DNA from 3 places in the Micromonospora fiedleri genome. Region 2 is predicted to be linked to each of the others. Evidence: riboswitches for the same ligand, from Rfam matches in the RefSeq annotation. Region 2 holds a riboswitch; each other region holds the start of a gene.
What was found. Region 2 has a riboswitch for cyclic di-AMP ahead of JMF97_RS27350 (coiled-coil domain-containing protein). Riboswitches for the same ligand answer to the same signal wherever they lie in the genome.

Region 1: another riboswitch for cyclic di-AMP. It lies ahead of JMF97_RS25585 (C39 family peptidase); the one in region 2 lies ahead of JMF97_RS27350 (coiled-coil domain-containing protein).
Region 3: another riboswitch for cyclic di-AMP. It lies ahead of JMF97_RS12645 (C40 family peptidase); the one in region 2 lies ahead of JMF97_RS27350 (coiled-coil domain-containing protein).

The regions. Positions count from the first base shown of each region.
Region 1 is NZ_JAETXL010000010.1:150,463-160,082, reverse strand. It holds gene JMF97_RS25600 (acyltransferase family protein) at 1-887, shown strand, start outside; gene JMF97_RS25595 (hypothetical protein) at 994-1,413, shown strand; gene JMF97_RS25590 (hypothetical protein) at 1,637-2,386, shown strand; cyclic di-AMP (ydaO/yuaA leader) riboswitch at 2,705-2,847, shown strand; gene JMF97_RS25585 (C39 family peptidase) at 2,974-3,870, shown strand; gene JMF97_RS25580 (alpha/beta fold hydrolase) at 3,976-4,719, shown strand; gene JMF97_RS25575 (hypothetical protein) at 4,730-4,951, opposite strand; gene JMF97_RS25570 (CDP-glycerol glycerophosphotransferase family protein) at 5,057-6,754, opposite strand; gene JMF97_RS25565 (bifunctional cytidylyltransferase/SDR family oxidoreductase) at 6,789-8,291, opposite strand; gene JMF97_RS25560 (ABC transporter ATP-binding protein) at 8,440-9,240, opposite strand; gene JMF97_RS25555 (ABC transporter permease) at 9,251-9,620, opposite strand, start outside.
Region 2 is NZ_JAETXL010000012.1:117,769-127,388, forward strand. It holds gene JMF97_RS27305 (MEDS domain-containing protein) at 1-566, shown strand, start outside; gene JMF97_RS27310 (anti-sigma factor RsbA family regulatory protein) at 563-1,609, shown strand; gene JMF97_RS27315 (CsbD family protein) at 1,587-1,760, opposite strand; gene JMF97_RS27320 (heavy metal translocating P-type ATPase) at 1,832-4,078, opposite strand; gene JMF97_RS27325 (DUF8832 domain-containing protein) at 4,090-5,049, opposite strand; gene JMF97_RS27330 (heavy-metal-associated domain-containing protein) at 5,082-5,291, opposite strand; gene JMF97_RS27335 (metal-sensitive transcriptional regulator) at 5,412-5,708, shown strand; gene JMF97_RS27340 (hypothetical protein) at 5,813-6,016, shown strand; gene JMF97_RS27345 (YibE/F family protein) at 6,040-7,401, shown strand; cyclic di-AMP (ydaO/yuaA leader) riboswitch at 7,568-7,698, shown strand; gene JMF97_RS27350 (coiled-coil domain-containing protein) at 7,703-8,716, shown strand; gene JMF97_RS27355 (carbonic anhydrase) at 8,811-9,413, opposite strand.
Region 3 is NZ_JAETXL010000004.1:352,794-362,413, reverse strand. It holds gene JMF97_RS12655 ((Fe-S)-binding protein) at 1-1,396, shown strand, start outside; gene JMF97_RS12650 (C40 family peptidase) at 1,651-2,664, shown strand; cyclic di-AMP (ydaO/yuaA leader) riboswitch at 2,839-2,972, shown strand; gene JMF97_RS12645 (C40 family peptidase) at 2,985-4,025, shown strand; gene dcd (dCTP deaminase) at 4,099-4,677, opposite strand; gene JMF97_RS12635 (pyridoxamine 5'-phosphate oxidase family protein) at 4,753-5,298, shown strand; gene JMF97_RS12630 (zinc metalloprotease) at 5,366-6,376, opposite strand; tRNA gene JMF97_RS12625 (tRNA-Gly) at 6,591-6,664, shown strand; partial or broken gene JMF97_RS32220 (transposase) at 6,968-7,379, shown strand; gene JMF97_RS12615 (hypothetical protein) at 7,565-8,074, opposite strand; gene JMF97_RS12610 (hypothetical protein) at 8,106-8,366, opposite strand; gene JMF97_RS12605 (transposase family protein) at 8,423-9,247, shown strand; gene JMF97_RS12600 (TIGR04255 family protein) at 9,476-9,620, opposite strand, start outside.

The DNA.
Region 1 (9,620 bases), on a different contig from region 2:
GGTCGGCCCGACCCGGCGACTCCCGGCGGCGGTTCTGGCGGCGCCGGTTCGCCAAGATCTATCCGAACCACGTCCTGCTCTGGGCGTTGGCCATGGGGGCCGCCGTCTGGTTCGCCGATCCGATCAACCCCGTCGCGGCGCTGGAGAACCTGTTCCTGATCCAGGCCTGGGATCCCCGTCCCGGGTACTTCTACAGCGTCAACAACGTGAGCTGGTCGCTCTCCTGCGAGCTGTTCTTCTACCTGTGCCTGCCGCTGGTCCTGCCACTGGTACGCCGGGCTCGGCCCTGGCAGCTGTGGGCCGTGGTGATCGCCGTACCGCTGCTGATCCTGGCGCTGTGGCCCGCCCAGACCCTGGTGCCGGAGCAGAGCCGGTGGTGGTTCACCCAGGTGTTCCCCCTGGTCCGCTCGCTGGAGTTCTGGATGGGCGTGGCCGCCGCCGAACTCATGCTGCGCGGGCGGTGGCGGGGTCCCGGCCTGCCACTGGCGAGCCTGATCTTCGTGGTCACCTGGGTGGCCGCCGCCGAGTGGATCCGGGCCGAGTTCTGGGCGGCGCTGCTGGCGGCGGCGTACGTCCTGGTCATCGCCGCGGCGGCGGACGCCGACGTGCGGGGGCGGCGTTCCCCGCTGCGGTCGCGTCCGATGGTCTGGCTCGGCGAGGTCTCGTTCGCCTTCTACCTGGTGCACGTGTTCGTGATCATGACGATTCTCCGGATCACCGGGGACTGGGGGACCGGCCTGCCCGGCTGGTGGGGCCCGGCCGCCGTGATCGGCTTCCTGGCGCTCACGCTGGGGCTCGCCGCACTGGTGCACCGCTTCGTCGAACAACCGATGATGCGTCGCCTGGCCCCGCGCCGGTCCCCTCCCGCTGTCCAGCCTGGACGGTGAGCTCACTCCGCTGACCCGCGGCGCTCCGGGCAACCCGAATCAGGTTCTTCGCTGCGACACGCCCGGCGGCAGTGCGGCCCGCGGGACCTGGCGGTAGCGTGGCAGCGTGCTCCCGATCGTCCCCACTCGTCCTCCTCTGTGGTGGTTGGCGCGTCGGGTGGCACGGCTGCTGACCGGATTCGCCGTCGCCGCCGCGTTCGCCGTCGGTGCCTGGACGATGCCCGCACCCGCCGCTCATCCCGGTGATCTCGGACCGGCGGCGGGCCCTGCCGGGCAGCCCAGCATGGTCAGCTTCGCTCCGCCGACCGAGGCGCTGGCATCCGACCGGTGCGCCGCGATCCCACCGACGGCCGATGAACTGGTGAGCGGCGGCGACGACCGCCCCGGCGCTGGCGCCGCGACGACACCGGTGCCGTCGGCGCGGACGGAACAGGGCGTCGACCTGGCCGGCGCGGCTGCCGACGATCAGCCTCCTGCGGTGGACGCCTCGGGTCTGCGGTGCGGCCGCGCCCCGCCCGGCGCCTGATTCCCGCCCGTACCGTCGGTTGACCCGGACGGCCCTCGTACGGCTGTCCCGGTTGTGCCTTCCGCATTCCGCGCCGGCCGCCCGCCTGCGACGGGCCGCGGCGATCGGGCCCCCACCGTGGGTGTCCCGCCGCGCTCCACCACCTTGACGATCCGCCGCTACCCGGCGACCCGACACCGGCGGCACCCCCAGGCCGCCACATCCGCTCCCGCGAGGTATCGACATGGAGAAGACCGTTCTCTACCAGTTCCTGATCGACGCGCCTCGGGCCGCCGCCATCTGGTCGGTGCTGCTGGTGCTCGCGCTGGGCGTGCTCACCGCGCTCGTCGCCCGACCCGAGCCGGCCCCGCCGACCGACCGGACCCCGGACCTCCCGGACAACGACGAGGTCGCGGACCAGCGTCGCTACGCCGGTGAGGTTGCCGTCGCGGCGGCGGGCGCCGCGCAGAACGCCGGCCGCCACCGGGCGGCATGGCACCGCGCGCAGACGGAACTCGACCGCGCCTGGGCCGCGTACGACGAGGCCGAGGCCGCCGCCCGACGGCTCGCCGCCGCCACCGCCTGGCCCAGCCCCGGTACGCCCCGGACCCCCGCCGAGTACGCGGCTCGGGAGCGCTGGCTGCACCACGCCGCGATGACGGCATACTGGCGCGGCGACCTGACGGGGCGGCAGCTCGCCGACGCGCTGGCTCACCGGGCCGGCTGGGATCCCCGACGGCACCCCGCCGAGCAGGAGATCTTCCTGGCCCGCGTGGTACGTGACGGCCGCCTCGCGGCGTACCAGGCCGCCGCGCAGCAGGAACGCGACGCCTGGCGGACCGCGGAACTCGCCGCCGACGCCGCCCGCGCGCTCTCCACCGAGGCGTACGCCGCAGCGCAGCGGCTACGGCCGAACCCGCTGCCGGTGCCGCGTCGGGTGGTCGTCGGCCGGCCCGCAGCGGCCCTGCGCTGGCGGCCGGCCCGGGTGGGATGAGCCGTCGCCTCCTCGCCAGTTCAGCGACAGGTGGGCCGAAATTCGGTGACCCCGGTCACAGCAATTGCCGAATCGGTCAACGTGGGTCAGACGTCGAAGGCGGGGCGCAATGTGCGGGGCATTGTGAACGTCCGGTCCGGTTACCGCCTCGACAGGGATGTCCGCGAGTGCTGTCCCATTGAGCGACGACAGTTCCGCGATACCCGAAAATAATCGCACCGGGCCAGGTTTAAGCAGGTCAGGGCAGGCTTGGCAGGAGCGATACCGACCAGTAGTGTCGCCCTGTCCGGTGCGGTAAATGATCGCAAGTGGCGACGCCGCGCCGACCCGCTCAATCGTGATCACACGAACCGGGGAACCACTGCACCACTTGGGGTGAATCCGCGAGCCACGGCTCGCGGTAGGGCGATCTTCCCGCCCGAATCCGTCAGCTAACCCGGTCGGCGGTGTCGGAAGGAGTTCCTGTCCTCGTGCAGCACAATTCGATCCCCCCGATATTCCCCCGCCTCCACGGCACCGTGGTGCCTGCGCTCGCCGGTCCGCTCTCCGCAGCCTGAGCCAGGCCCCACCCGTCCACCCCTCAGCCCGTGGAGGATCTCGTGAAGCACACCCTCAAGCGTCAGCTCCGTAAGCTGGCCACCGAACGCCCCTATCAGCTCCTCGCCACATCGGCGGCGGCCCTCGTGCTGGCCACCGGCGCCGGTGCCCTGGTCGCCCGGACCGACGACAACCTGGGCGACGCGCCCACCGCGACCGCCGTGGCCGAACTGCGCGACGACAGTGCGGCCTCCCGTTCCCTGGCGCGGGTCGCCACCGCCCCCAGCAGCGCCGCTCCCAGCAGTGCCGACCCGAGCAGCGCCCCGAGCAGCGCCGCCCCCGGCAGTGCCGCGCCGAGCAGCGCAGCTGCCTCGCCGTCGGCGCGGGCCGCCACCGCGGACCCGGACGTGGCCAGTAAGAAGGCCGCCCCGAAGCCGCCGGCGGAAAAGGTGCTGTCGTACGACTACCAGGCCCAGATCAACGGTTACTACTGCGGCCCGGCAGCGGTGCGCAACGCGCTCAGCGCCGCCGGCATCGAGCGCGGCCAGGAGACCCTCGCCGCCCAGATGGGCACCACCTTCGCCGGCACCAACTCGGCGTACGACACCACTCGGGCGCTCAACGCCGCGGTCAAGGGCGAGCCGTACAAGACCACGATGATCCCCGGCGGCGCGGCGACCCCGGCCCAGATGGACCAGCTTCAGGCTGATGTCGTGGCGGCGATCTCCGACGGGCGTGGCGTCGTGGTGAACGTCGCCGGCAGCGTCGTGGACACCGCCGGTGGCTGGCACTCCTTCCCCGGCGGCCACTACGTCGCCGTGGTCGGCTACGAGGACGAGGGCCGGATGGTGAAGATCGCCGACTCGGCCGACGCGTCGTACTACTCGTACTGGTTGAGCACGATCGACCTGGCCAACTGGGCTGCCACCCGGGGCTATTCGTCCTGATACCTGCTGTTCGTGCCGGGCGTCGACCCTTCGGGGTCGGTGCCCGGTGTCGTATCCCGGTCGCGGCTCTCGCCGACCGGCCCGGGCGGTGGCAGACTGCCCGACATGATCACGGAGTCGGGTGAGCGGGGCAGCGCGCCGGTGTTGTTGCTGCTGCACGGGATGGGCGCCACCGGCGACGTGTGGCTGCGCTGCGCGCCGCTGCTGCACCAGCGGTGGCCGGGACGGTGGATGGCCCCCGATCTGGCTGGCCACGGCGCGTCACCCCCGCTGCCGGCGTACTCGTTCGCCGCACTCGCCGATCAGGTCGCCGCGAGCCTGCACCCCGGCGATCGGGTGATCGTGCTGGGCCACTCGCTCGGCGGGGTGGTCGGTCTGGCGCTCGCCGCCGTGAGCCGGGCGGTCACCGTCGACGCGGTGGTCGGGCTCGGCATCAAGGCGGTCTGGTCCCCGGCGGAGTTGTCCCGCGCCACGGATCTGGCCGCCCGCCCGGTCACCTGGTTCGACAACCGCGACGAGGCGGCGCGCCGGTACCTGCGGGTCGCCGGGCTGGCCGACCTGCTCGGCCCGGAGGATCCCGCCGTGGCGGCCGGATTACGGCAGGAAAACGGCCGGTGGCGGTTGGCGATGGACCCGAGTGCCTTCGGTGTCGGCGAGCCCGACCTGGGCGCCCTGCTCGCCACGATCGACGCGCCGGTCCTGCTGGCCCGTGGCGAGCACGACCCGATGGTCACCGACGCGCAGCTCAAGGAGTACGGCGTACCGGTGGTGACGCTGCCCGGGCTCGGCCACAACGCCCACGTCGAGGATCCGGCGGCCGTACTGGCGCTGCTCGACGCCGTACGGTGACCGGTCCTGGTCAGGGCCGTTCGCCGTCGCCGGCCTGCTCGGGGGAGGCATGTTCCGTGGACTTGCGTAACCACAGGACCACCCCGAGCACTCCTGCCACTGCGCTGCTGATCGCGATCGCTGTCTCCGCCAGTTCGGGCCAGTCGTCCATGAACGGGTAGACACGCGAGAGGACCATCCCGACGAAGCAGTACAGCAGCAGAGCGACGGCGACGACGCGCTGGAGAATCATGGCCCTCATTGGAGCACAGTGTCGCGAGCGACCGTCGGGGCACCATCCACAGTGTTCAGAACTGAGCCGGCCGCCCGCCGGGCCGGTACCCGGCGGCGGCATCGCTCAGGTGGCGGGGGAGAACGGGGCGTCGCTGGCGGACCGGGGGGCCGGGGCGGCCCAGTGCGGGTCCAGTTCGCGCCGGGCGGCGGTCAGGAACCCCTCGGCGTACGTCTCGGTCGGGAAGTCCCCCAGGTACCGGCGGCGGGTGGCCCACCGGGCCTCGGCCAGGGGGTCGGTGTCCAGCAGTCGGGTCAGCACCTCGTCCACCTCGTCCAGGTCCCGACGCAGCACGTAGCCGGAGGCGGCCAGCGGGAACCGTTCCAGGAACCGGTCGCCGTCGACCCCGGTGTCGGTGACCGCGTACGGCTTGCCGGAGTGCAGCCAGTCGGACACCACCCCGGAGACGTCGGAGATCAGGGCGTCCGCGCGGTTCACCGACTCGGCCAGGGTCAGCGCGCCGGCGGCGGCACCGAACAGGTGCGGGCGACCGGTGCGGGCCCGGTCGGCGGCCAGCAGGTCGTGCAGCCGCCCCAACTGGCGGGCCGAGGCCGGGTTGTGGGCGGTGTACGGGTGGGGCCGCACGATCACCGTGGCCCCCCGGTCGAGCAGCCGGGTCAGCAGGGCCTCGGCGAACGGCAGAGAACAGTAGTCGGCGTCGGCGTGGTGCCCGGTCCAGGTGGGGGTGTAGAGCACGGTGGGGTTCGGCAGGTGGCGGACCGGGCCGGTGCGCACCTCGATCGCCTCGACCTGGGGACGGCCGACCACCACGAACTTGTCGGCCGGGATGTCCACCCCGGCCCGGGCGTACCGGTCGATGGCCGCCTCGCCCGCGACGAAGATCCGGTCGAAGATCGCCGACACCGGGTTGGCGCTGGAGGCCTTGTCGCTGTCGCCGTGGTGCAACTGGATGTGGGTGAGCTGGGTGAAGCGCAGGCAGTGGCTGTTCTTGGCGCCGTGGTTGACGTAGAACGCCGCGCGCAGGCTCGGCACCAGCACCTCGTCCATGGTGCGCAGGGTGGGGCAGTAGAGCACGGGAGCGGTGGTCGCCGCTGCGATGACCGGCAGCGCGTCCGGCTCCCGCAGCATCACCACGAACGGCCGTCCGATCCGCTCCAGGTACGGCAGCCACATGGTGACCTGGTACTCGGACCCGGGCGGGGCGGAGAAGTAGAGCAGGAACTCCGGCTGGTGCCGGCGCAGCTCCCGGGTCACCGGGGAGTCGCCGGAGGCGGGACGCAGCCGCCGCTGGGCCAGCTTGACGGCGACCGCGCCGACGGCCCCACCGGCCAGCAGGCTCGCCGCCAGGGCGACGACGGCGGGCAGCGTCGCCAGTGCGGCCAGCGCCAACACCGCGAGCAGGGCGGCCACCAGGTCACCGAGGCGGGCGGTGACCTGCGGCACCCAGGTGCGTACCGGCAGGTTGGCAGCGCGCAGTTCCAGGTGCCCCGCGTCGCGCAGCGGGCCGGTGAGCACCATCAGCCCCAGCAGGATCAACGCGGTAGCGGCCAGGGCCGGGTCGAAGCCGGCGTCGAGCTGCCGGGCGTAACCGACAAGCACCCCGGCCGCGATCAGCGTGGTTTCCGCACCGCTGTCCGCCCCGGGGCGGACGCGACGTTCCCAGACCGTGGCGGCGAGGGCGAGCACCGAGAGCGCGAGCCCCCAGGTGGTCGCGCCGGTGAGCGCGACCACGATGAACGCCAGGACTGCCGCACCGGTGGCCAGGCCCCGGGCGGCCAGCTTCCTGACCAGGTCACCACGCATCTCGGTGTTGCCTTCCGCGGTCGTCGTGCGTCGGTCAGCCGACGGGGGTGGTGCTGGTCGGCCGGCTGCCCTGGGCCGGCACCACGGGGGTCGGCGCCTCGCCCGGGGAGCGGCGCACGTCGATCACCTGGCCGGTGAGCTCCGAGACGAGCACGTCCAACGAGGCCTGGGCGACGATCTCGGCGGCGAGCAGCGTGTGCTCGGGCTCGGCGCCGAACGCCTTGGTCCGCATCGGGGTGGCGGTCCGCTCGGGGTTGATGACGTTGACGCGTACGCCCAGCTCGGCCCATTCGTCCGAGAGCGCCTGGGTGAGGTTGACCAGGGCGGCCTTGGTCGCCGAGTAGAGCGCGTAGTCCGCCCGGCCCCGGGTGTACGAGCTGGAGGTGTACAGCAGCAGCTGGCCCTTGGTGTGCTGGAGGTAGGGCAGCGACTGCCGGGCGACCGTGACCGGGCCGACGAAGTTGACCTGGAGCACCCGGTCGATGGTCTCCTGGTCCATCTCGGCCAGCGCGCCCTTCTCCAGGATGCCGGCGGTGACCACCACGTAGTCGATCCGCCCGGTGGCCTCGAAGGCCGTCTTCAGCGCGGCCTCGACATCGGCGGGGCGCTCGACGTGGGTGCCGGTGCTGGAGCGGCTGAACGGGAAGACCTGGGCGCCGTAGCCCCGGGCCAGCTCGGTCAGGTCGTGGCCGATGCCGTAGCTGCCGCCGAACACGACGATCGTGCGGCCCGCGACCTCGTCACTGTAGGCGCGCTGGTCGGCCAGGCGGGGCACCTTGGCGGCGGCCAACTGGAAGAGCTTGTCCGCCAGGTGCACGTCGACCGGGTGGGTCACCTTGATGTTCTCGTCCGAGCCGTCGATCACCTTGATCGGCACCTCGGGCAGGTAGCGCAGCACCACACCGCAGTCGTCGGTGGCGGCGAAGTTCGGGTCACCGGCGGCCCGCCGGTACGCCTCCCGGATCGTGCTGGACCGGAACGCCTGCGGGGTCTGGCCCCGGCGCAGCGTGGCGCGCACCGGGATGTCGGTGATGCACTCGTTCTCGTCGACCTGGATGATCGTGTCGGCCGACGGGATGGCCACGTCGACCGCCGAGTACGTCCAGAGGGCGTTCACGCACTCCCGCACGATCCGGCCGCTGAGCAGGGGCCGTACCGCGTCGTGGAAGAGGATGTTGCAGTCCTGCTCGCCGACCGCGTCCAGGGCGATGCGGGTGGTGGCGTTGCGGGTGTCCCCACCCTCGATGACCTTGGTGACCTTGCGGAAACCGGCCTTGTCCACGATCTGCTGGGCCTCGGCGACGTGACCGCTGGCCATCAGCACGATGATCTCGTCGATCTCCGGTGCGGCCTCGAAGACGGCCAGGGTGTGCTCGATGATCGGCTTACCGGCGATCTTCAGCAGCTGCTTGGGGATGCCGAGGCCGAGCCGGGTACCGGTGCCGCCGGCCAGCACCACGGCCACCGTCCGTGAGGGTCGCCACGGCGCCGTGTTTTGCGGCGTGGTGCCCGAATCGGTGGTCTGGTCCTGCGTCATTGCCGGTCCTCACTCTCGGTACATGGCGGTGGGGGGTTGTGTGAACGGAAGGTGTTGTCGGCGGGGCGACGGGATGAACGATAACGCGAGTGGGCATCGTTCGGACGCGGCGCTGTCGCCCGAACGATGCCGGACATTCACCGAAACTCTACTTCCCGCTGGTGAATGCCTCGTACGCCTTCAATACCTCGTCGGTGGGGCCATCCATCTTGATTACACCGGATTCCAGCCAGATTGTCCGCTCACACGTGTCGCGTACCGAGGAGAGCTGGTGACTGACCAGGAACACCGTTCCGGCGTTCTCCCGCAGCTGCCGCACCCGCGCCTCGCTGCGCTTGCGGAACCGCTTGTCACCGGTGGCCAGGGCCTCGTCGATCAGCAGCACGTCGTGCTGCTTGGCCGCGGCGATGGAGAACCGCAGCCGGGCCGACATGCCGGAGGAGTAGGTGCGCATCGGCAGCGAGGCGAAGTCACCCCGCTGGTTGATCCCGGAGAACTCGATGATCTCCGGCAGTTGGCGCTGCACCTCGGCCGGGGACATGCCCATGGCCAGGCAGCCGAGTGTGACGTTGCGCTCGCCGGACAGGTCGTTGAGCAGCGCGGCGTTCACCCCGAGCAGCGACGGCTGGCCCTCGGTGTAGACCGCGCCCCGCTCCACCGGCAGCAACCCGGCGATGGCCCGCAGCAGGGTCGACTTGCCGGAGCCGTTGGTGCCGATCAGGCCGATCGCCTCGCCCCGGTACGCGGTGAAGGTGACACCCCGTACCGCGTGCACCTCCCGCACGTTCGGTGTCGAGGTGCGGGTCACCAGCCGCCGCAGCGCGGCGACCGGACTGTGGCTGCCGGCGGCACCCTTGTGCACCCGGTAGACGACGTGCGCGTCGTCCACCACCACCGTCGGGATCCGATCCTGGATCCGGGGCAGGGTCACCGTCACGTCGTTGGACATCGCGAGGTGATCAACCACGGCCGTACTCCTGTTCGCCGCGCCAGAAGTAAAGGTAGCCCCCGAGGCCCATCACGAGCGACCAGCCGATCGCGACCAGCCAGGTCAGCGGCAGGGAGTCGTTGAGCAGGGGAGTGTTCTCCAGCAGCGCCACGCGGGCCAGCTCGATGTAGACGAGCATCGGGTTGAACTGCACGATGGCGGTGGCCCAACCCGGCAGGTTCTCGGCGAACAGCTCGACGCTGTAGAGCACGCCGGAGCCGTACATCCAGGTCCGCAGGATGAAGGGCATCACCTGCTTGAGGTCGGTGGCCTTGGCGCCCAGCCGCGCCACCGTCATGGTCAGCCCGGCGTTGAACACCGTCTGGAGCAGCACCGCCGGC
Region 2 (9,620 bases):
CCGGCCAGGTGTCGGCGTACCAGATGGCCATCCGGGCGGCGCTCGCCGCCGGGTACAGCGGCCTGCGGGTGGCCGCGGCCTGCACGGATCTGGTCCGTACGCCCGCTCAGCGGGCGGTGTTCGCCCGCTACGAGCAGCAGATCAACCGGATGATGCGGGGCGAGGCGTTCCGGGCCATGTGCGGGTACCACCGGCCGACGTTGGGTGATCGGGCGGTCGCCGAGCTGGCCTGCCTGCACCCGGAGCACAACGTCACCGACCTGCTGTTCCGGTTGTACGCGCCGACAGCCCACCCGGGTCATGCCGTGCTCGTCGGGGAACTCGACCCGGCCAACCATGATCTGTTCCGCACCGCGCTGGAACATTCCGAGCTGCGGCCGGTCGACGATGAGTTGATACTGGATGCAAGTGGGCTTCGCTTTCTCGATCACCGTACGCTGGTCCACCTGAGTGAGTACGCCCAGCAACGGGAGGCGAGGCTGGTGTTGCGCGGCTGCTCCGCCGGCACCGTCCGGCTCGCCGCCCTGCTGGATCTGCCCGGCCTGAGTGTGGAGGTGACCCGGTGAGGACGGGTCCCGCCGCCGCCGAACCCGGTTACTTCCACGAGGCCCTGTACTACGCCTCCGACGAGGAGCTGCTCGCGGTCGCGGTGCCGTTCCTGCTCGACGGGGTCACGGCCGGCGAACCGACCTTCGTGGCGCTCGGCGAGCGCACCGGCGGCCTGGTCCGCTCGGCGTTGCCGGCCGACAGCGGGGTGGAGTTCCTCACCGGTGCCGGGGTGTACGCCCGACCGACCTCGGCCATCCGGATGTACCGCAAACTCCTCGCCGACCTGACGGCCGGCGGCGCGGATCAGATCCGGATCATCGGCGAGGTGCCGCCGCCCTCACTCGGGTCGACCTGGGACTGGTGGGCCCGGTACGAAGCGGCGATCAACCGCGCGTACGACGACTGGCCGTTGTGGAGCATGTGTGCGTACGACACCCGGATCACGCCGGCCGACGTGCTGGCCGATGTCGCCGCCACCCACCCGCACATCGCCACCGCCGGGCAGCGGCATCTGCCCAGCCCGGACTACCTCGCCCCGGAGTCCTTCCTGCGGCAGAACCGGCCGGCGCCGCCCGACCCGATCCAGGCGTACCCGCCGTTGCTCGAACTGACCGACCCGACCGCCGCGCAGGCCCGCTCGGCGGTGCACCAGGCCGGTCCGGGGCAGCTGTCGGCGGAGGATTTCGACGACTTCGTCATCGCGGTCAGCGAAACCGTGACCAACGGGCTTCGGCACGGCTCTCCTCCCGTCCGGCTGCGCCTGTGGACGGCACCGGACCGCATCGTGGCCACCGTCAGCGACACCGGCAAGGGGCCGGACGACCCCTACGCGGGTCTGCTGCCCCCCGCCGACGGCAGGCCGGGTGGGTTGGGCCTGTGGATCACCTACCAGTCGTGCAACCACGTCACCTACCACCGTGACGCCGACGGCTTCACCCTCCGGCTCACCGCTGGTCAGCCACCTGGCCTGACCGCCGTTGCACAGAGCGAACCGCCGGGCGGCGAGCGCCGGCCCGGCGGTTCGGGGGATCCGCAGCTCAGCTCCGGAACGCGTCCTTGATCTTCTCGCCGGCCTGCTTGATGTTGGCGCGGGTCTGATCGGCGCGGCCCTCGGCCTCCAACTGCTCGTTGTCGGTGGCCCGGCCGACACCCTCCTTGACCTTGCCGGTGGTGTTCTCGGCGCTGTTGTTGAACTTGTCCTCGACACCCATGTCAGCCTCCGTGGCTCGTTTCGGTAGCTACGTCCATCAAGTACCCAGCCGAGCCCCGGCGAATCACCGAGTCAGGTAACCGGACGAAACCGTCGTAGCCGCAGACTGTTGGCCACCACGAAGACCGACGAGAAGGCCATCGCCGCTCCGGCGATCATCGGGTTGAGCAGGCCGGCGGCGGCCAGCGGCAGCGCCGCCACGTTGTACGCGAAGGCCCAGAACAGGTTGCCCTTGATGGTGCCCAGGGTGCGACGGGCGAGCCGGATGGCGTCCACGGCGGCCAGCAGGTCGTCCCGGACCAGGGTCAGGTCGGACGCCTCGATCGCCGCGTCCGTGCCGGTGCCCATGGCCAGTCCGAGGTCGGCCTGGGCGAGCGCTGCCGCGTCGTTGACGCCGTCACCGACCATCGCCACCACCCGGCCCTCGGCCTGGAGCCGGGAGACCACGTCGACCTTCTCCGCCGGCAGTACCTCCGCGATCACCTCGTCGATGCCCACCTCGGCGGCCACCGCCGCGGCGACGGTGGCGTTGTCGCCGGTGAGCAGCACCGGGGTCAGGCCGAGATCCCGCAGTCGACGTACCGCCTCCCGGCTGGTCGGTTTGACCTGGTCGGCCACCGCGAGCACGGCACGGGCCCGGCCCGCCCAACCGACAAGCACCGCCGTACGGCCCGCCGCCTGCGCGTCGGTCGCCGCCCGCGCCAGATCGTCCGGTACGACCAGTCCGCGCTCACGCAACAGCCGAGGCCGGCCGAGCAGCACGTCACGACCGTCGACGGTGCCGCTGACGCCCAGCCCGGCGACGTTCGCGAAGCCGGTGACCGGCGGCAACTCGCCGACCTCGGCGGCACCGGCCACCACCGCCCGGGCCACCGGGTGCTCCGAGCCGGCCTCCAACGCAGCGGCCATCCGGAGGGTCTCGTCGCGCCGCTCGCCCGCGCCCGGGATCACCTCCAGCAGGGTCATCCGGCCGGTGGTGACGGTGCCGGTCTTGTCCAGCACCACGGTGTCCACCCGCCTGGTGGACTCCAGCATCTCCGGCCCCTTGATCAGCACGCCGAGTTGCGCGCCGCGCCCCGTACCGACCAGCAGCGCGGTCGGCGTGGCCAGGCCGAGGGCGCACGGGCAGGCGATGATCAGCACCGCCACCGCGGCGGTGAACGCGGCGGTCGGCCCGGCGCCGGAGCCCAGCCACCAGCCCAGCGTGCCGGCCGCCAGCAGCAGCACGATCGGTACGAAGATCCCGGAGATGCGGTCGGCGAGCCGCTGGGCGGCGGCCTTACCGGACTGCGCCTGCTCGACCAGTCGGGCCATCTGGGCCAGTTGGGTGTCGGCACCGACCCGGGTGGCGGTGACCACCAGCCGGCCGCCAGCGTTGACGCACCCGCCGACCACCGCGTCACCCACCCCGACCTCGACCGGCACCGACTCACCGGTGACCAGGCTGGCGTCGACCGCCGAGGAGCCCTCGTCCACCGTCCCGTCGGTGGCGATCTTCTCGCCGGGCCGCACCACGAACCGGTCCCCCACCGCGAGTTGCTCGACCGGGATGCGGGTCTCCACGCCGTTGCGGAGCACGGAGACGTCCTTGGCACCGAGTTCGAGCAGGGCACGTAGGGCCGCCCCGGCGGTGCGCTTGGACCGGGCCTCGAAGTACCGGCCGGCGAGGATGAACGCGGTCACCCCGGCCGCCGCCTCCAGGTAGATGTTGCCGGCGCCGTCGGTGCGGCCGATGTCGAAGCTGAACGGGTGGGTCATGCCGGGCGTGCCGGCGGTGCCGAGGAACAGCGCCCACACCGACCAGCCGAAGGCGGCCAGGGTGCCCACCGAGACCAGGGTGTCCATGGTCGCGGCCCCGTGCCGCAGGTTCACCAGGGCGGCCCGGTGGAACGGCAGCCCGCCGTAGACCACGACCGGGGCGGCCAGCACCAGCGACAGCCACTGCCAGTAGGTGAACTGCCAGGCCGGCACCATGGCCAACGCGATCACCGGCACGGTCAGCGCCACGGATACCCACAGTCGGGTCCGCAGGCTGCGCAACTCGTCCACCGGCTCGTCGGTGGTCGCCGGTGCGGTGGCCGGCGCGGGCAGGCTGGCCCGGTAGCCGGTCTGCTCCACCGTGGCGATCAGGTCGTCCGGGGTGACCGGCGCGTCGTAGGAGATGGTCGCCTTCTCGGTGGCGTAGTTGACACTGGCCTGCACGCCGTCCAGCCGGTTCAACTTCTTCTCGATGCGCGCGGCGCAGGACGCACAGGTCATCCCGCTGATCGACAGTTCGATCCGGCCGGTCGCGGTGGGCAGCGGTCTGCTGGTGTTCATCGCTGGTCCCGTCAGTTGTGCTCGTGTCCGGGGGTGCCGTGCTCGTCGGCGATGACGCCCTCCGGGCTGGGGATGGCGCCCGGGTCACCGACGTGCACGGTGAACTCGGCGGTGCGTACCACCCCGTCGTGGCGGAAGTCGAGATAGAGCCGGTACGCCCCGGCCGAGGGGAACTCGGCGCCGAAGCGCACCTGTGGCCCGGGTGCCGTCGACCCGTCGCCCGGCCTGCCCTCGGGGTGCACGTGCAGGTAGGCCAGGTCCCCCTGGCGTAGTGCGACCAGGTGGCCGTACGCCCCCAGGTACGGTTCGAGATCGCGGACCGGCACCCCGTCGCGGCTGACGGTGAAGGTCAGGGTGGTGTTGCCGCCCGGCTGGGGTGTCCCGTGGAAGTCGACGGTGTAGCCGTGGACCGTGCTGCTGCTGGCCGGGGCGGGCAGAGGCTGCTCGGTCAACTCGCCGGGCACGGTCACGTCGACCCCGAGGGTCAGCGGCTCGCCGCCGGTCGGGGTGAAGTCGGCGAAGGCCCGCCACACCCCGGGCGAACTCACCGGTGAGGCGACCCGCCAGGTGCCGTCGGCGGCCATCTCCGGGTGTACGTGCTGAAAGCCGGAGAGGTCACGCCGGGCGACGATCAGGTGCATCGGCTTGTCGTGCGTCACCTCGTACCGGGTCACCGGCTTGCCGTCGGGGCCGGTGACCCGGAAGGCGAACTCTCCCTCGGCGGCGGCGACCGGGACCAGGGTGTAGCCCCGGTCGGAGACGAGCAGCCCGCCGGGCAGATGCCCGGCGGCTCCCGATGCGTCGTGCCCGCCCGCCTCCTGCCCGGGTGCGGCGGTGCCGTGCGGGCCCGTGTCATGGCCGTCGGCGACGACCGGGGCGGCGGAGCCGGTCACCTGGCCGACCCCGTACGCCGCGCCGAACATCGCCGCGAGGCCGAGCGCGAAGCCGGTGAGCTTCGTCGCTGTGTTCATCGTTGCACCTCGGTTTTCCGCCGCCGGTCGCCTCAGGCGCCGAGCAGTTCGTATCCGGCCTCGTCGACGGCCGCGCGTACCGCGTTCTCGTCGAGCGGCTGCTCGCTGGTGACGGTGACCCGACCGGCGGGCAGGTCGACCGTCACGTCGGTCACGCCGGGCAGCGCACCGACCTGGCCGCTGACCGCGCTGACGCAGTGTCCGCAGGTCATGCCCTGCACCTGGTAGGTCGTGGTGACCATGGGGCTTCTCCTTTTCCGCCTGGCCCGGCCGAGGGGCGGCCGGTGCCACGAACATACCCGAGGGGGGTATCCCCAACGCGACCGTAGCATACCCCCTGGGGGTAGGCTATCCTCGTGCTCATGACCACACCGACGCCGATCCGCGGCTACACCGCCAGCAAGGACCAACTGCTCGCCCGGCTGCGCCGCGTCGAGGGCCAGGTGCGCGGCGTCGAGAAGATGGTCGACGAGGATCGCTACTGCATCGACGTGCTCACCCAGATCTCCGCCATCCAGGCCGCACTCGACAAGGTCGCCCTCGGCCTGCTCGACGGGCACGCCCGGCACTGCATGCACACCGGGGCCGCCGAGGGCCGCGCCGACGAGATGGCCACCGAGATGATGGCCGCCGTCGGCCGTCTGATGAAGCGCGGCTGACCCACTCTCCGGCCCACCCGTCGACCACCGCCCGGGCTCACGAACCGCCGACGGACCCCACGCGTCCTGCGATCCGTTCCTGGGCTGGCTACCATTCGCACACGATGGCCTGCCGACATCCGCGCCTTCCGGCCCACCGCGCCGCCGGACGCGCACCCGCACCGCCGCCGCTGCCCGGCGACGACGACGGCCGCCCCGACACTCACCGTACGCAGCGGTTCCGCCACGTTCCGGCCGCCTCGGCCGCCCACCGCGAGAGTCGTACGGTCGGGCTGAACCGACTCGCCCGCCGACACGTACTCCGCTGAAGAAATCGTTGGGAGACTATCGAATGGGCGCCGATCACAGCCGTGCCGCTCCGCCCACCCCACCCGGGGTGCGGCGGATCCTCATCGTGACGGTGGTCCCCCTCTTCCTCGCCACGCTGGTCGCCGCGCTGGTGCTCTGGCCGCGCGACGCCCCCCGCCCGGAGGCCGGCGACGACCTGCCCCGGTACCACGGCACGGTCACCCGGGTGGTGACCGAACCCTGTCCGCCCAACCCCGCGGTGCCGGAGGGCACCCCGACGACGGCCGGTGGCCCGTGCGGCACCGTCACGGTACGGGTGCAGGACGGCCCGGACGCCGGCCAGCACGTGGACGCCCCCATCCCGGCCGGGCCGGGCGCACCCTCGGTCAGCGTCGACGACGACGTCATCCTGGTCTCGTTGATCGACCCGGAGGACCCGGCGATCAGCACCTACAACATCGCCGAGCACCAGCGCGGTATGCCACTGATCTGGCTGGGGGTGCTCTTCGCCGCCGCCATCGTCGCCTTCGGACGCCTGCGTGGGCTGGCCGCCCTGGCCGGCCTCGCGGCCAGCTTCGCCATCCTGCTCACCTTCGTGCTGCCGGGCATCAGCGCCGGCCAGCCGCCGCTGATCGTCGCCATCGTCGGCGCCGCGTTGATCATGTTCGTGGTGCTGTACCTGACGCACGGGGTGTCCGCGCAGACCTCGGTCGCCGTACTCGGCACCCTCGGCGCGCTCGTACTCACCGGGTTGCTCGGCCTAGCCGCCACCAACGCGACCCACCTGACCGGCTTCGGCAGCGAGGACGCCACCACCCTGTCGATGTTCCGGGGCGACGTCGACCTGCACGGCCTGCTGCTGGCCGGCATCATCATCGGGTCACTGGGCGTCCTGGACGACGTCACGGTCACCCAGGCCGCGGCGGTCACCGAGTTGGCGCACGCCAACCCGAACCTGTCCCGCCGCGAGTTGTACCGCTCGGCGACACGGGTGGGCCGCGCGCACATCGCCTCGGTGGTGAACACCATCGTCCTGGCGTACGCCGGCGCGTCGCTGCCGCTGCTGCTCCTGCTCACCGCCGACTCCCGCGCGCTGGGTCAGATCGTGACCAGCGAGTTCCTCGCCCAGGAGATCGTCCGCAGCGTGGTGGCCACGCTCGGGCTGATCGCCGCCGTACCGCTGACCACCGCCCTGGCCACGGTGGTGACCACCGCCGGACGGCGCCGCACCGGCGCGAACGCCGCGCCCGGAGCACCCGACGACGTGGCCGTCGCCCAGCCGCGACCGGCGACGGACCGGGCCGAGACGCTCCAGGCCCTCAGCACACCGCGTCCCCGTCACACGCCCCCCGCCACCCGTTCGGAGTGGCCCGAACCGGACAGGAGCACCGACACCCCATGGTGACACTCCTCAACGTGAGCACGCCGACCGAAAGGATCGACAAGCGTGTCACTCGTCACCCAGTGCGATTACGAAATGACACATCTTGCCGGGTTCGGCGCGTAGAGGACCAGACCGACCGTCGGGTAACCTCACTGCCGGTCACCGCCGAAGGCGCGCACCGGCGCCTGCGGTGCCACCGCCCAATCGCCACCAGGCGAGCCGGGAACCCAGGTACGTGGGGTGAATCCGCACCAGCGGTAGGGGCCACTTCCGTCCCGAACCCGTCAGCTAACCCGGTCGGCGGTCGATGGAAGGGAAGACAGTGACGGCACCCCTACGCCGCTGGTTGACGCCCGTGGTGGCCGTGTTCGCCGCGTTCGCCGTCTTCGCCGGCCCGCTGCCGGCGACGGCTGCGCCGAAGCCCCCCAAACCGGCCGGCCATGACGACGACCCGCCGATGCTCAACGAGCTGATCGAGGCGACGAACCGGGACTACACCAAGGCCAAGTCCAAGCTGGAAAAGTCCAAGAAGAAGCAGCTCAAGCTCGCCGTCGAGGTCCGCCGCGCCGAGGCCGACCTGGACGCCCTCGCCCCACAGGTCGCCGAGATCGCCACCCAGTCGTACCGGACCGGCCGGGTGGGCGCGATCGCCATGCTGTTGCAGAGCAACGCCCCCGACTCGTTCATCCACCGCGCCGCCGCGCTCGACGAGTTGAACCTGGTCAACAGCAAGAAGCTGGGTGAGGTCAACGCGGTCAAGCGCCGCGCCGAGACGGCCAAGCTGGCGCTCGACGCCGAGGTACGCGAGCAGCAGAAGCTGACCAACGACATGGCCCGCAAGAAGAGCGACGCGGAGAAGTCGCTCCGCCTGGTCGGTGGCGTCGGTCTCACCGGCGGCCTGGTGGCCGCCACCTCTCCGGTCGCCCGACCCGGCCCCAACCGGGCAGCCGACGGCGGCTGGAAGTCCGAGTCGTGCAACCAGAACGACCCGACCACGTCCGGCTGCATCACGGCACGCACCCTGCACATGTACAAGGAGGTCAAGCGCGCCGGTTTCAACCGGTTCGTCGGCTGCTACCGACCGGGTGACAAGTGGGAACACCCCAAGGGCCGAGCATGTGACTGGTCGTTGCAGAACAGCGGTTTCCGCCCCTGGTACAACGACGACACCCGGATCTACGGCAACAACCTGGCCGCGTTCCTGGTCCGTAACGCCGACCGGTTGGGTGTCTACTACGTGATCTGGAACCGGCAGATCTGGTTCCCGGCGACCGGTTGGAGTTCCTACAGCGGCCCGTCGAACCACACAGACCACGTGCACGTCTCGATGTACTAGCGCACGTCCAGCATCGCTTCGAGGGCCGTCCCGCCGTCCGGTGGGGCGGCCCTCAGCTCGTCTGCTGACGCCCTCGGCGGCCCGGCGCTCGCCGTCAGGCGACGGGCGCCGCGACCTCGGCGACCAGCTCCGCCGGTTCCGCAGCCACCGCCCGGACCTCGCCGGCGGCCAGCCGGTACGACATGCCGACCACCGCGCAACGCCCGGCGGAGACCTCGGCGGCCAGCGTCGCCGACGATCCCAGCATCGCCGTCACGGTCTGCGCGATGTGAATGTCGACGATCTCGTTCAGGTCGTTCACCCCGGCGGCCTGCGCCTGGCGCAGGCTGGGCACCACGGCGTCCACCACCGCACCCAGGTGACCCGTGGGGGCAGTGCCGGTGGCCAGCGCCGCCCGGGCCGCCTGCACGGCACCGCAGGAGTCGTGCCCGAGCACCACCACCAGCGGCGTACGCAGCACCGACACCGCGTACTCGACGCTGCCCAGCACCTCCGGGCCGACGGTGTGCCCGGCGGTACGGACCACGAAGAGGTCACCCAGCCCGCGATCGAAGATGATCTCGGCGGCCAGCCGGGAGTCGGAGCAGCCCACGATCACCGCGAACGGATGCTGCTCGCCGGCGACGGCAGCGCGACGTCCGGCGTTCTGATTGGGATGCCACGCCGTATCGGTGACGAACCGCCGATTACCGGCCATCAGTTCGGCAAGCGCCAGCTGTGGCGCGCCCGGAAGATCCGCGGTGAGCAGTTCCCGCTCCGGCCGCAGCTCTGTTCCGATCGGTCCGGGTCGACTCATCCGGCGCCCCCTCGCTACTCATGCGATGCCTGGTCATCCCGGGCCGACACTGGTCACGGGCTGGTCCAACGGTCACACGCAGCGCAAGCCGCGTCAAGGAATGCGTGA
Region 3 (9,620 bases), on a different contig from region 2:
GCTGGACTTCGAGGAGGCCGACCCCGAGAAGGACCAGTTCGGGGTGGCTCAGGTCGAGCAGTTCACCTGGAAGGGCCTGCTGGACTTCAGCACGTGCACGGAGTGCGGCCGGTGCCAGTCGCAGTGCCCGGCGTGGAACACCGGCAAGCCGCTGTCGCCGAAGCTGCTGGTGCTGAGCCTGCGGGATCACGCGTACGCCAAGGCGCCCTACCTGCTGGCCGGCGGCGGCAAGGACCTCACCGGCGAGGAGAAGGCCACCGCCGCGCAGCTCGCCCACGTCGACGTGCTGGCGCTCGCCGAGGCGGAGAAGCCGCTGATCGGCGACGCCGAGGCCGGCGGTGTGATCGACCCGGACGTGCTCTGGTCCTGCACCACCTGCGGTGCCTGCGTCGAGCAGTGCCCGGTGGACATCGAGCACGTCGACCACATCGTCGACATGCGGCGTTACCAGGTGCTGATCGAGTCGAGCTTCCCCTCTGAGGCCGGCGTGATGCTGCGCAACCTGGAGAACAAGGGCAACCCGTGGGGTGCGCCGCAGAACACCCGGGAGGACTGGACCAAGGGCCTCGACTTCGAGGTGCCGCGCGTCGGCGAGGTCGACGACTTCGAGTACCTGTTCTGGGTGGGTTGCGCCGGTGCGTTCGAGGACCGGGCCAAGAAGACCACCCGCGCGGTGGCCACGCTGCTGAACGAGGCGGGCGTCTCCTTCGCCATCCTCGGTGAGGGCGAGACCTGCTCGGGTGACCCGGCCCGCCGCATCGGCAACGAGTTCGTCTTCCAGATGCTCGCTCAGCAGAACGTGGAGACCCTCAACGAGGCGTTCTCCGGCCGCGAGAAGGCCAAGCGGAAGATCGTCGCCACCTGTCCGCACTGCTTCAACACCCTGGGCAACGAGTACGGCCAGCTCGGCGGCGAGTTCGAGGTGGTGCACCACACCCAGTTGCTGGCGCATCTGGTCGCCACCGGCAAGCTCACCCCGGTGCAGCCGGTCGACGGCGGCGTCACGTACCACGACCCGTGCTACCTCGGGCGGCACAACCGGGTCTTCACCCCGCCGCGTGAGGTGCTGGGCAGTGCGCTGGGCGCCGGCGAGATCACCGAGATGCCGCGCAACAGCGAGCGCTCCTTCTGCTGCGGCGCCGGTGGCGCGCGGATGTGGATGGAGGAGCGGATCGGTAAGCGGATCAATGTGGACCGGGTCGAGGAGGCCATGTCCACCGGGGCGAAGACCATCGCCGTCGGCTGTCCGTTCTGCTCGACGATGCTCACCGACGGAGTGAACGGCAAGGGCGCCGGCGAGCAGGTCGAGGTGGTCGATGTGGCGAGCGTCCTACTGCGGTCGGTCCGCCCCGAGCAGGCCCGGGGCGCTGAGGAGGGCGAGCCGGTCGGCAGCTGAGCAAGGCCTGAACAGCTACGGGGTACGGCGGGCTCACGTGGTCCGTCGTACCCCGTATTCATATTTACCCGCGTGACTATAACGAAATGATCGACACCCTTTGTGCGCAACCGGTCGCGCAAACGTGAATCGTTCGTTGGTCGCCTTGATTCCGCCCGGTGCCTTCCCTAATGTTGGGCACCGACCGCCGTAGGTCGTCTGTTCCGCCCCTCTACCGCCCGCGGGACACCCGGCGGTCGGTTGCAAAGGAGTCGCTGCCGGTGGCAACCATGCCCCTCCATCGTCACGTGCCCGGACGGTCGAGCCGTCCAGGTGGTCTGCGGAGAGCCGCTCACCGTCTGCTCGTCCTGGTGGCTGCCGCCGCAGTCGGCGCTGGCCTGCTCTCCGCCCCCGCGCACGCCGAGCCCTCGGTGGAGGAGATCGAGCGTCAGATCGACAAGCAGTGGCAGCAGCTTGAGCCCACCATCGAGCAGTACAACAAGGTGCGGTCGCAGCTGAAGGTCAACCGGAAGAAGTCGGCCGACCTGCAGAAGAAGATCCAGCCGCTGGCCCTGGAAGCCGAACTGGCCATGAACCGGGTGGCGGACCTCGCCTCGCGGTACTACGTGAACGGACCGTCCCAGGAAATCGGCGCGGTGCTGCTGAACGCCAAGCCGGACCTGCTCGGCGAGCAGATGGCCATGCTGGAGCGGCTGGCGGCGTACGAGCGCCAGCAGCTCGAGAGCGTGATGAAGGTCCGCAAGAAGTACGACACGCAGAAGGCCAAGCTCGACGCGCTGATCGCCGACCAGGAGGCGAAGGAAAAGCAGCTCGCGGCGAAGAAGAAGCAGATCGATGCCAAGATCAAGCAACTTGAGCGGTCGCTGCCGGTGACCACGGTCAAGACCACCAACTGCCCGACCATCAACGGGGTGGTCAGCGCGGCGGCCCGCACCGCCATCAAGGTGGCCTGCGCCCAGGTCGGCAAGCCGTACGTCTGGGGTGCCACCGGCCCGAACTCGTTCGACTGCTCCGGGCTGACCCAGTACGCGTACAAGGCCGCCGGCATCTACCTGACGCACTTCACCGGTGCGCAGTGGAACGAGGGCAAGGCCATTTCCAGGTCTGAGGCCCGCCCCGGCGATCTGGTCTTCTTCCGCAGTGACCTGAGTCACGTCGGCCTCTATCTGGGCAACAATCTGATGGTGCACGCACCCAGAGCGGGCAAGCCGGTGAACGTCTCCCCGATCACCACGATGCCGATCGCCGGGTTCCGCCGACCCGGCTGAGCGAGCAGACAGGAACATCACCAGGGCCCTCGGTCAAGCGACCGGGGGCCCTGTTCGTTGTCGGATTTGTGCACCGTGAGTGATGGTGTGGATGTGTTGCGTATCGACGGGGATCGTCCCTACGCTGGGCAATCGTCGGGTCCGATGGCAGTTCCGTCCACCAGGGGCGGTAACGGTCCGACACCGCCGAGTCGCTTGCGCGAGCCGGGGATCCAGGTTCCCGGGGTGAATCCGCGATCACCGCGGTAGGGCGCTCCCTTCCCGCCCGAACCCGTCAGCTAACCCGGTAGGCGGTACGGGAAGAAGGAGTACGGAGCCCGGTGGCACACCATGCCCCGCGGCCACCGTCAGCACGGCCGGCGACGCCCGGCCCGACGACGGCTGCGCCGCGATCCCGCTGGTACCGCTGCACCACCGCACTCGCCGCCCTGTCCGCGACCGCCGTCATGCTGACCGGCGGCGCGACGGCGGCCCACGCCGAGCCGACGGTCGACGCCATCGAGCGCCAGATCGACGCGGACTGGAACCGGCTCGAACCACTCATCGAACGCCACAACGCCACCCGGCAGGATCTCGCCGGCAAGCGCCGGGAGGCCGACGCCCTGGCCGCTCGGATCGCACCGCTTGAGCAGCAGGTCGACGCGGCGATGACCCGGGTCGGCGCGCTGGCGGCACGGGCGTACAAGGGCGGCACGGTCGGTGCCGTCAACGCCCTGCTGGACAGCAGGTCGCCCGGCGAGGTCGTGGAGCAGATCGGCCTGCTCGACCGCTACGCCCACTTCCAGCAACAGGACGTACGCGAGGCGAGCGAACTGCGCGACGAACTCACCACCGCCAAGGCCGGGCTGGAGCGCACCATCGACCAGTTGGCCCGTACGGAGGCCGAGTTCGCGCAGAAGCGCCGCCAGATCGACGCCGAGATCGACCGGTTGCAGCGGCTCCGGCTGCGGGCGTACGGCAATGGAGGCGGCGGCCCGCTGCGTCCGGCGCCCTGCCCGGCCGGCTATCCGGGCGGGCCGGCGGGGGTGGCGGTGAAGTTCGCCTGCGCCCAGATCGGCAAGCCGTACGTGTGGGGGGCCGAGGGACCCCACGCGTACGACTGCTCGGGTCTGATGCTGGCCGCCTGGGCGCGGGCCGGGGTGGCGCTACCGCACAACGCGGCCCGGCAGCGTCAGGTCACCGCGTCGGTCAGCCGCAGCGCCCTACGCCCGGGTGACCTGGTCTTCTACTACCGCGATCTGCACCACGTCGGCATGTACGTGGGTGACGGCTGGGTGGTGCACGCCTCCCGCGCCGGTCAGCCGGTGAAGATGAAACGGATGGACACCAGCCCCATCCACAGCTTCGGCCGACCCGGCTGAGCGTGGTCCTGGCTGAGCTTGGGCCTGGCGTTGGCGTGGTCCTGCCGGAGGCGTGGGCCTGGCGTTGGCGTGGTCAGCGGGTCGGCCAGGTGCGCCAGTTCTGCCAGGCCCGGCTCGGCGTCGGCCCGCGCTGCCCCTGGTAGCGGGAGCCGTAGACGGCCGATCCGTACGGGTGCTCGGCCGGCGAGGAGAGCCGGAAGATGCAGAGCTGACCGATCTTCATGCCGGGCCAGAGGGTGATCGGCAGGTTCGCCACGTTGGACAGTTCCAGCGTGACGTGCCCGGAGAAGCCGGGGTCGATGAAGCCGGCGGTGGAGTGGGTGAGCAGGCCCAGGCGCCCCAGGCTGGACTTGCCTTCCAGTCGACCGGCCAACTGGTCGCCGAGGGAGATGACCTCCAGGGTGGAGGCGAGCACGAACTCGCCCGGGTGCAGCACGAAGGGCTCGCCGTCGGGCACCTCGACCGGTGAGGTCAGGTCGTCCTGCCGGGTCGCCGGGTCGATGTGGGTGTAGAGGTGGTTGTTGAAGACCCGGAACAGCTTGTCCAGGCGTACGTCGATGCTGGACGGCTGCACCAGCGTGGGCTCGAAGGGCTCCAGCGCGAGCGTGCCCGCCTTGATCTCGGAGACCAGGTCGCGGTCGGAGAGCAGCATCGCCACACCATACCGATATGGCTGACCTGCGTGTCGCGCTACCTGTCTAGAACGTATGTTCGATAAGATGTCGACATGGCTTCCTGGTCCGAATTCGCCGCTGACGAGCCTCGACTCGCCGACGAGATCCGCCTTCTCATGCAGCAGTACGGCCCGGGCTTCGGCTACCTGGCCACGGTCCGCGCCGACGGCGGGCCCCGGGTGCACCCGGTCTCCCCGGTGATCACCGACGACGGTCTCTACTGCTTTGTGATCGACTCGCCGAAGCGGCGCGACCTGGAACGCGACGGCCGCTATGCCCTGCACTCCTTCCCGCCGGAGGAGAGCGACGACGAGGCGTACGTCGCCGGTCGGGCCTGGCCGGTCACCGACGACGCCACCGTGGCCCGCCTGGCGCTTGCCGCCCGCGCCGCGCCGCAGGTCGACTGGCGGCTGTTCGAGTTCACGATCGAGGTCGCGATGCTCAGCCGTCGCGGCCACGCCAACTCCGACGTGCCGGGCGAGCACGGCGGGGTGCCGGCCGTCCAGGTCTGGCTCGATCCGACAGCCACCGCCCCGCAGGCGCAGCGGCCCGCGTCGTTGGCGGCCCACTCCGCCCGTCGCGCCCGCTGCGCGGCCTGACACCAGCCGGTGCCGGCCCCGTCGAACGGGACCGGCACCGGAGGCGGTACGTGCCGAAGGGCTCGCGTCAGGCGGCTCGGTAGGTGTTCCAGGCGCTGATCATGCGGCTGGCCTGGCCCGGAGTGAACTGGTACATGCAGGAGTCGTACGAGTAGTCCATGAAGTTGGTGATCGGGTCGAGGCCCGGGGCGGAGCAGGTGTCCCGACCGGTCGGGCAGCCGCTCGCCGGGGAAGCCTCCGCCGGGGTGTCCGAGACCTGGTCACCCGAGCCGGAGCAGCCGCCCTGGAAGGTGTGGTACAGGTTCAGCCAGTGCCCGACCTCGTGGGTGCCGGTGTCGCCCTGGTTGTAGTTGGTGGCCGTGCCGCCGGGCAGCGACTCACTCAGCACCACGACGCCGTCCATGCTGTTCAGCGTGGTCTGCGGGAAGGTCGCCCAGCCGAGCAGGTTGTTGCTCAGCGCCCCCAGGTAGATGTTCAGCGTGTTCTTGCCGCCGACCCGCAACTGGGTCTTCATCTGCCGCTCGGCGGTGGTGCCCTGCCGGATCGGGTACCACGACGTGTTGGTGACCCGGTTGATGCTCTGCAACTGGAAGGCGAAGGCGGTCGCCGCCCCACCGGTTGCCCCGCTGAACGCCTGGTTGAGCACGTTGATCTGCGATTGGATCATCGAGTCGGGGATGTTTCCGCCGGCGCGGGTGGTGTCCCTCCGGATCACGTGCACCACGACCGGGATGGTGACCGACGCGGCGGCGGCCTGGGTGCCGAGGTTACGCTGACCGACCCGCTTGGCCCGCTCCTGGAGCAGGTCGGCGAACTCGGCCTCCCGCTGAAGGACCTGGCTCTTGGTCAGCTCGTTCGGGTCATGCGCGAGGACACCGCCACCGCGGACCCGGGCCGCACTGCCGGTCGGGTCCGCGCACTCCTCGTCGGCGTGCGCGTGCCCGGCGGCCATCGCCGGGCTGGCGGAGATGGTGGCGGCCGGCAGCGCGCCCACCGTTACCAGGCCGAGCGCCATGACCAGTGACGTCGATGCGATGCCGGCGAGGCGCCGGTTCAGCAGGACGGGACGGAGTCCCATAAGCCCACCTCTTTCTGTCGACGCGACCGGGGGGTTGTGTCGCGCCGTGCGGAAAACGTGGGGCAGACGTTACAACCCATCGATAGATTTGAGAATGGGCATATGTTGCTGACCTGAAACTTCTTGCCGCTCGGTGGGCTGGCCCGCCGGCTGGGGTGGCGGGCGGGGTGCCTGGGTGCACGGGGGCAGTGACTCAGGTACAGTGGTCCCGCTTGCGGGTGTAGTTCAATGGCAGAACATCAGCTTCCCAAGCTGACAGTGCGGGTTCGATTCCCGTCACCCGCTCCACGATCAAGGCCCTGGCCAGGACGCGAGTCCCAGCCAGGGCCTTCGTGCAGCGCCTGAACGATGGCGCGGTCAGCTTCCGCCGTCGCGTGTTGGTAGATCAGCGCGGTACCTACACTTCGGGCTGTGGACCAGGACGAGGTTGTGGTCAGGCTCAGCCACGACGAGGCGCTGGTGCTGTTCGAGTGGTTGTCCCGCACCGATGAGCTGACCAACGACTTCGGCGACTTGGTTGAGGACCAGGCCGAGCAGCGAGCGTTGTGGAACCTCACCTGCCTCCTCGAATGGGTGCTTGTCGAGCCCTTCCGCCCCCGCATGACCCACCGTGGTCGCCGCGGCCGGGCCAGCGACCCGGAATGGCAGCAACGCAACCGGCTGACCCGCTCAGCAGCCCGCATGCGTGCGGAGCACGTCGACCGGCTGACCGACACGCTCAGTAACCTGCCTGCCAAGATCGGCGCACCGATCCTGGCCGCCTGGAACACCAAGGAAGACCTGCTCGAACTGCACCGGCTCGCCACCACGATCGAGACCTGGTGGCCCGAAATCCTCGCGTTTCTGCACACCGGCATCACCAAACGCCGGCTCCGAAGGCACCAACCGCGTCATCAAAACCGTCGCCCGCGATGCCTACGGATTCCGCAACCCCGAGAACCAGCGGCAACGCACCCGCACCGCCACAATCCGCCGCCACCGCGGACACCTCAACCCCGCTTAACTTCGAAGAGCCCGTATGCGGGGCAGCCGCTCCAAGGTCAAGGCATTTCGCGTCGCTGCGCGACAGCCCTGCAGGCCCCCGGGTGCCGGGCAGGCCAGGGGTCTGCCCGGATTCACGCGCCGCATCCCTATCACGGCCTTGTCGCCCCACTTGCGCCCTGGCTGCTTGCGTTGCCTACTCACGCCTCATTCCGGCTTGACCTTCTCAAAGTCACGCGCTGACTGTGGCAACGCAACCCTCATCATATATCGGCCATACGATTGAGAAAGCTGTTCCTTGTAGGGGGAATTAAGCCGCAAGCGATTCCCCATCTTCCGAGCCGCTTCCTCTACAGCAGCCTTGTCCATAAGTCGGAGATGATGAAAGTCCACGATTGTCCACTCAATGGCGGGCGGGCCATCGAATTCCGGCAGTAGGGAATAGGCGATGGCGACACCTTGAGTAAGAGCCTTCCGGAATTCTGTTCGCCGGCCGTTCTGATCGTGCTTCGCAAAATCGCTGTATCTTAGCGCAGAGGCGAGCAGGACCTGGGGGATCTTGTTATTCTCGAGGTCGCAAGATTGGCTAAGAACCACCCAAGTGCCACGAAGGGTTTGCACTGAGATACGACCAGGCTGAGTGATGTCGTGGACGACACGCGGCGCCGCAAGATGGAGCACATCTCCCTGCTCTAACTGCTCCTCGTCCTGTACCACTTCGTACCAATCTAGCGCCACTACCCTCGCCCTACTCTGCAAACAGTTTGATTGCCGTTAGGTCTGGCTCTGAGATTCGGTGCATCAGAGGAGCGTCCTCCTCAACTAGGATGTCTTCAAAAATCTCGACCTCACCAAACGCCTCTTCGCGGATAGCAAAGTCGTAGTCGATGACGTCCTGGTCGAACCACTGAGGTGATCTCAGCAGCGCAAAAGTGTTGATTAGTACGACACGGGCGAAGGTGTCGAGTCGGGCGGTGATGGAAACAGGCGTGGAGCCATCGATAGACACGTCCTTGCGACAGAAACACGTCTTCGAGAGGGCTCCACGTGATTGCCTATCGTGCCATGGTCGACGTCCCGAGGGAACTCGTGCAGCATCTCGGCCGGCTGCTTGCCGCCGAGCGTCGAGCCAAGGGGACCCGGCGCGGCACTCGCGCGTTGACCTGCTTCTACCAGGCGTTGTTGGTGCTGATCTGGTTCCGCAAGGGCGAGGACCTGGCCCTGCTCGGCGCGGGGTTCGGGATCTCCCGGGCGACCGCGTACCGCTACCGCGACGAGGGCATCGCGGTACTCGCCGCGCAAGCAAGCGACTTACACACCGCGCTGCGCCGTGCCGCCGACGACGGCTGGTCGCACGTGATCCTCGACGGCAAGCTGTTCGACTGCGACCGCCTCACCGAGACCACCCTGTCGGTCAAGGGCGAGACCATCGACGCCTGGTACTCCGGAAAGCACCGCGACTTCGGCGCGAACATCCAAGCGATCATGCGCCCAGACGGGCTGCCGATCTGGACCTCGCAGGCTATGCCCGCGCATCTGCACGACACCAGCTGCGCCCGCGAACTCGGTGTCACCGCCGCATTGAACTGGTCCGCCGCCGAACTCGACCTGCCCACCCTGGCCGACTCCGGCTACGAAAGCGCAGGCCACGGCATCAAGACACCGATCAAACAGCCCGCCGACGGCAGCCGACTCGCACCCGACAACCGCGCCTACAACCGGCTGCTACGCGGCCTGCGCTGGCAAGGCGAACGCGGCTTCGCCATCCTGACCGGACGCTGGAAAACGCTCCGCCACACCACCGCCAGCCCACGCCGGATCGGCGAGATCGTCGCCGCCGCGCTACACCTGACTCACTTCGAATACCGCTACCTACCCGAATCTTGCTGAGATCACCTCACTGGAAGTTGACATCGGAAAGGAGATGAGTTGTCAGCTCTTCCAGTGGCCCCCACGCCATGGTCGGAAGCATGCTAGCGTTCCACGAACGAACCATCGCTTGGTCGCGCTCGTTGAGCGCCTCCTCAAGACCCCGATGCGGAAGAGCCATCGGCACTAGAGACGAAACAGTCAGCGCATATGGGGCCACAGCGCGGGCAGCTCTCATGGTGAAACTTGTCATTCAAACAACCCCCTCGCCTGATCGGTGATTAATGCTTCAAAAACCGCGTTCTCTTGTTCCTTGAGGTGGTCGATCAATTCCATTGCCGCCGGAAGGTTCATCGACTCATCCTTGATAACATCGATATCGAGCAAGAAATCA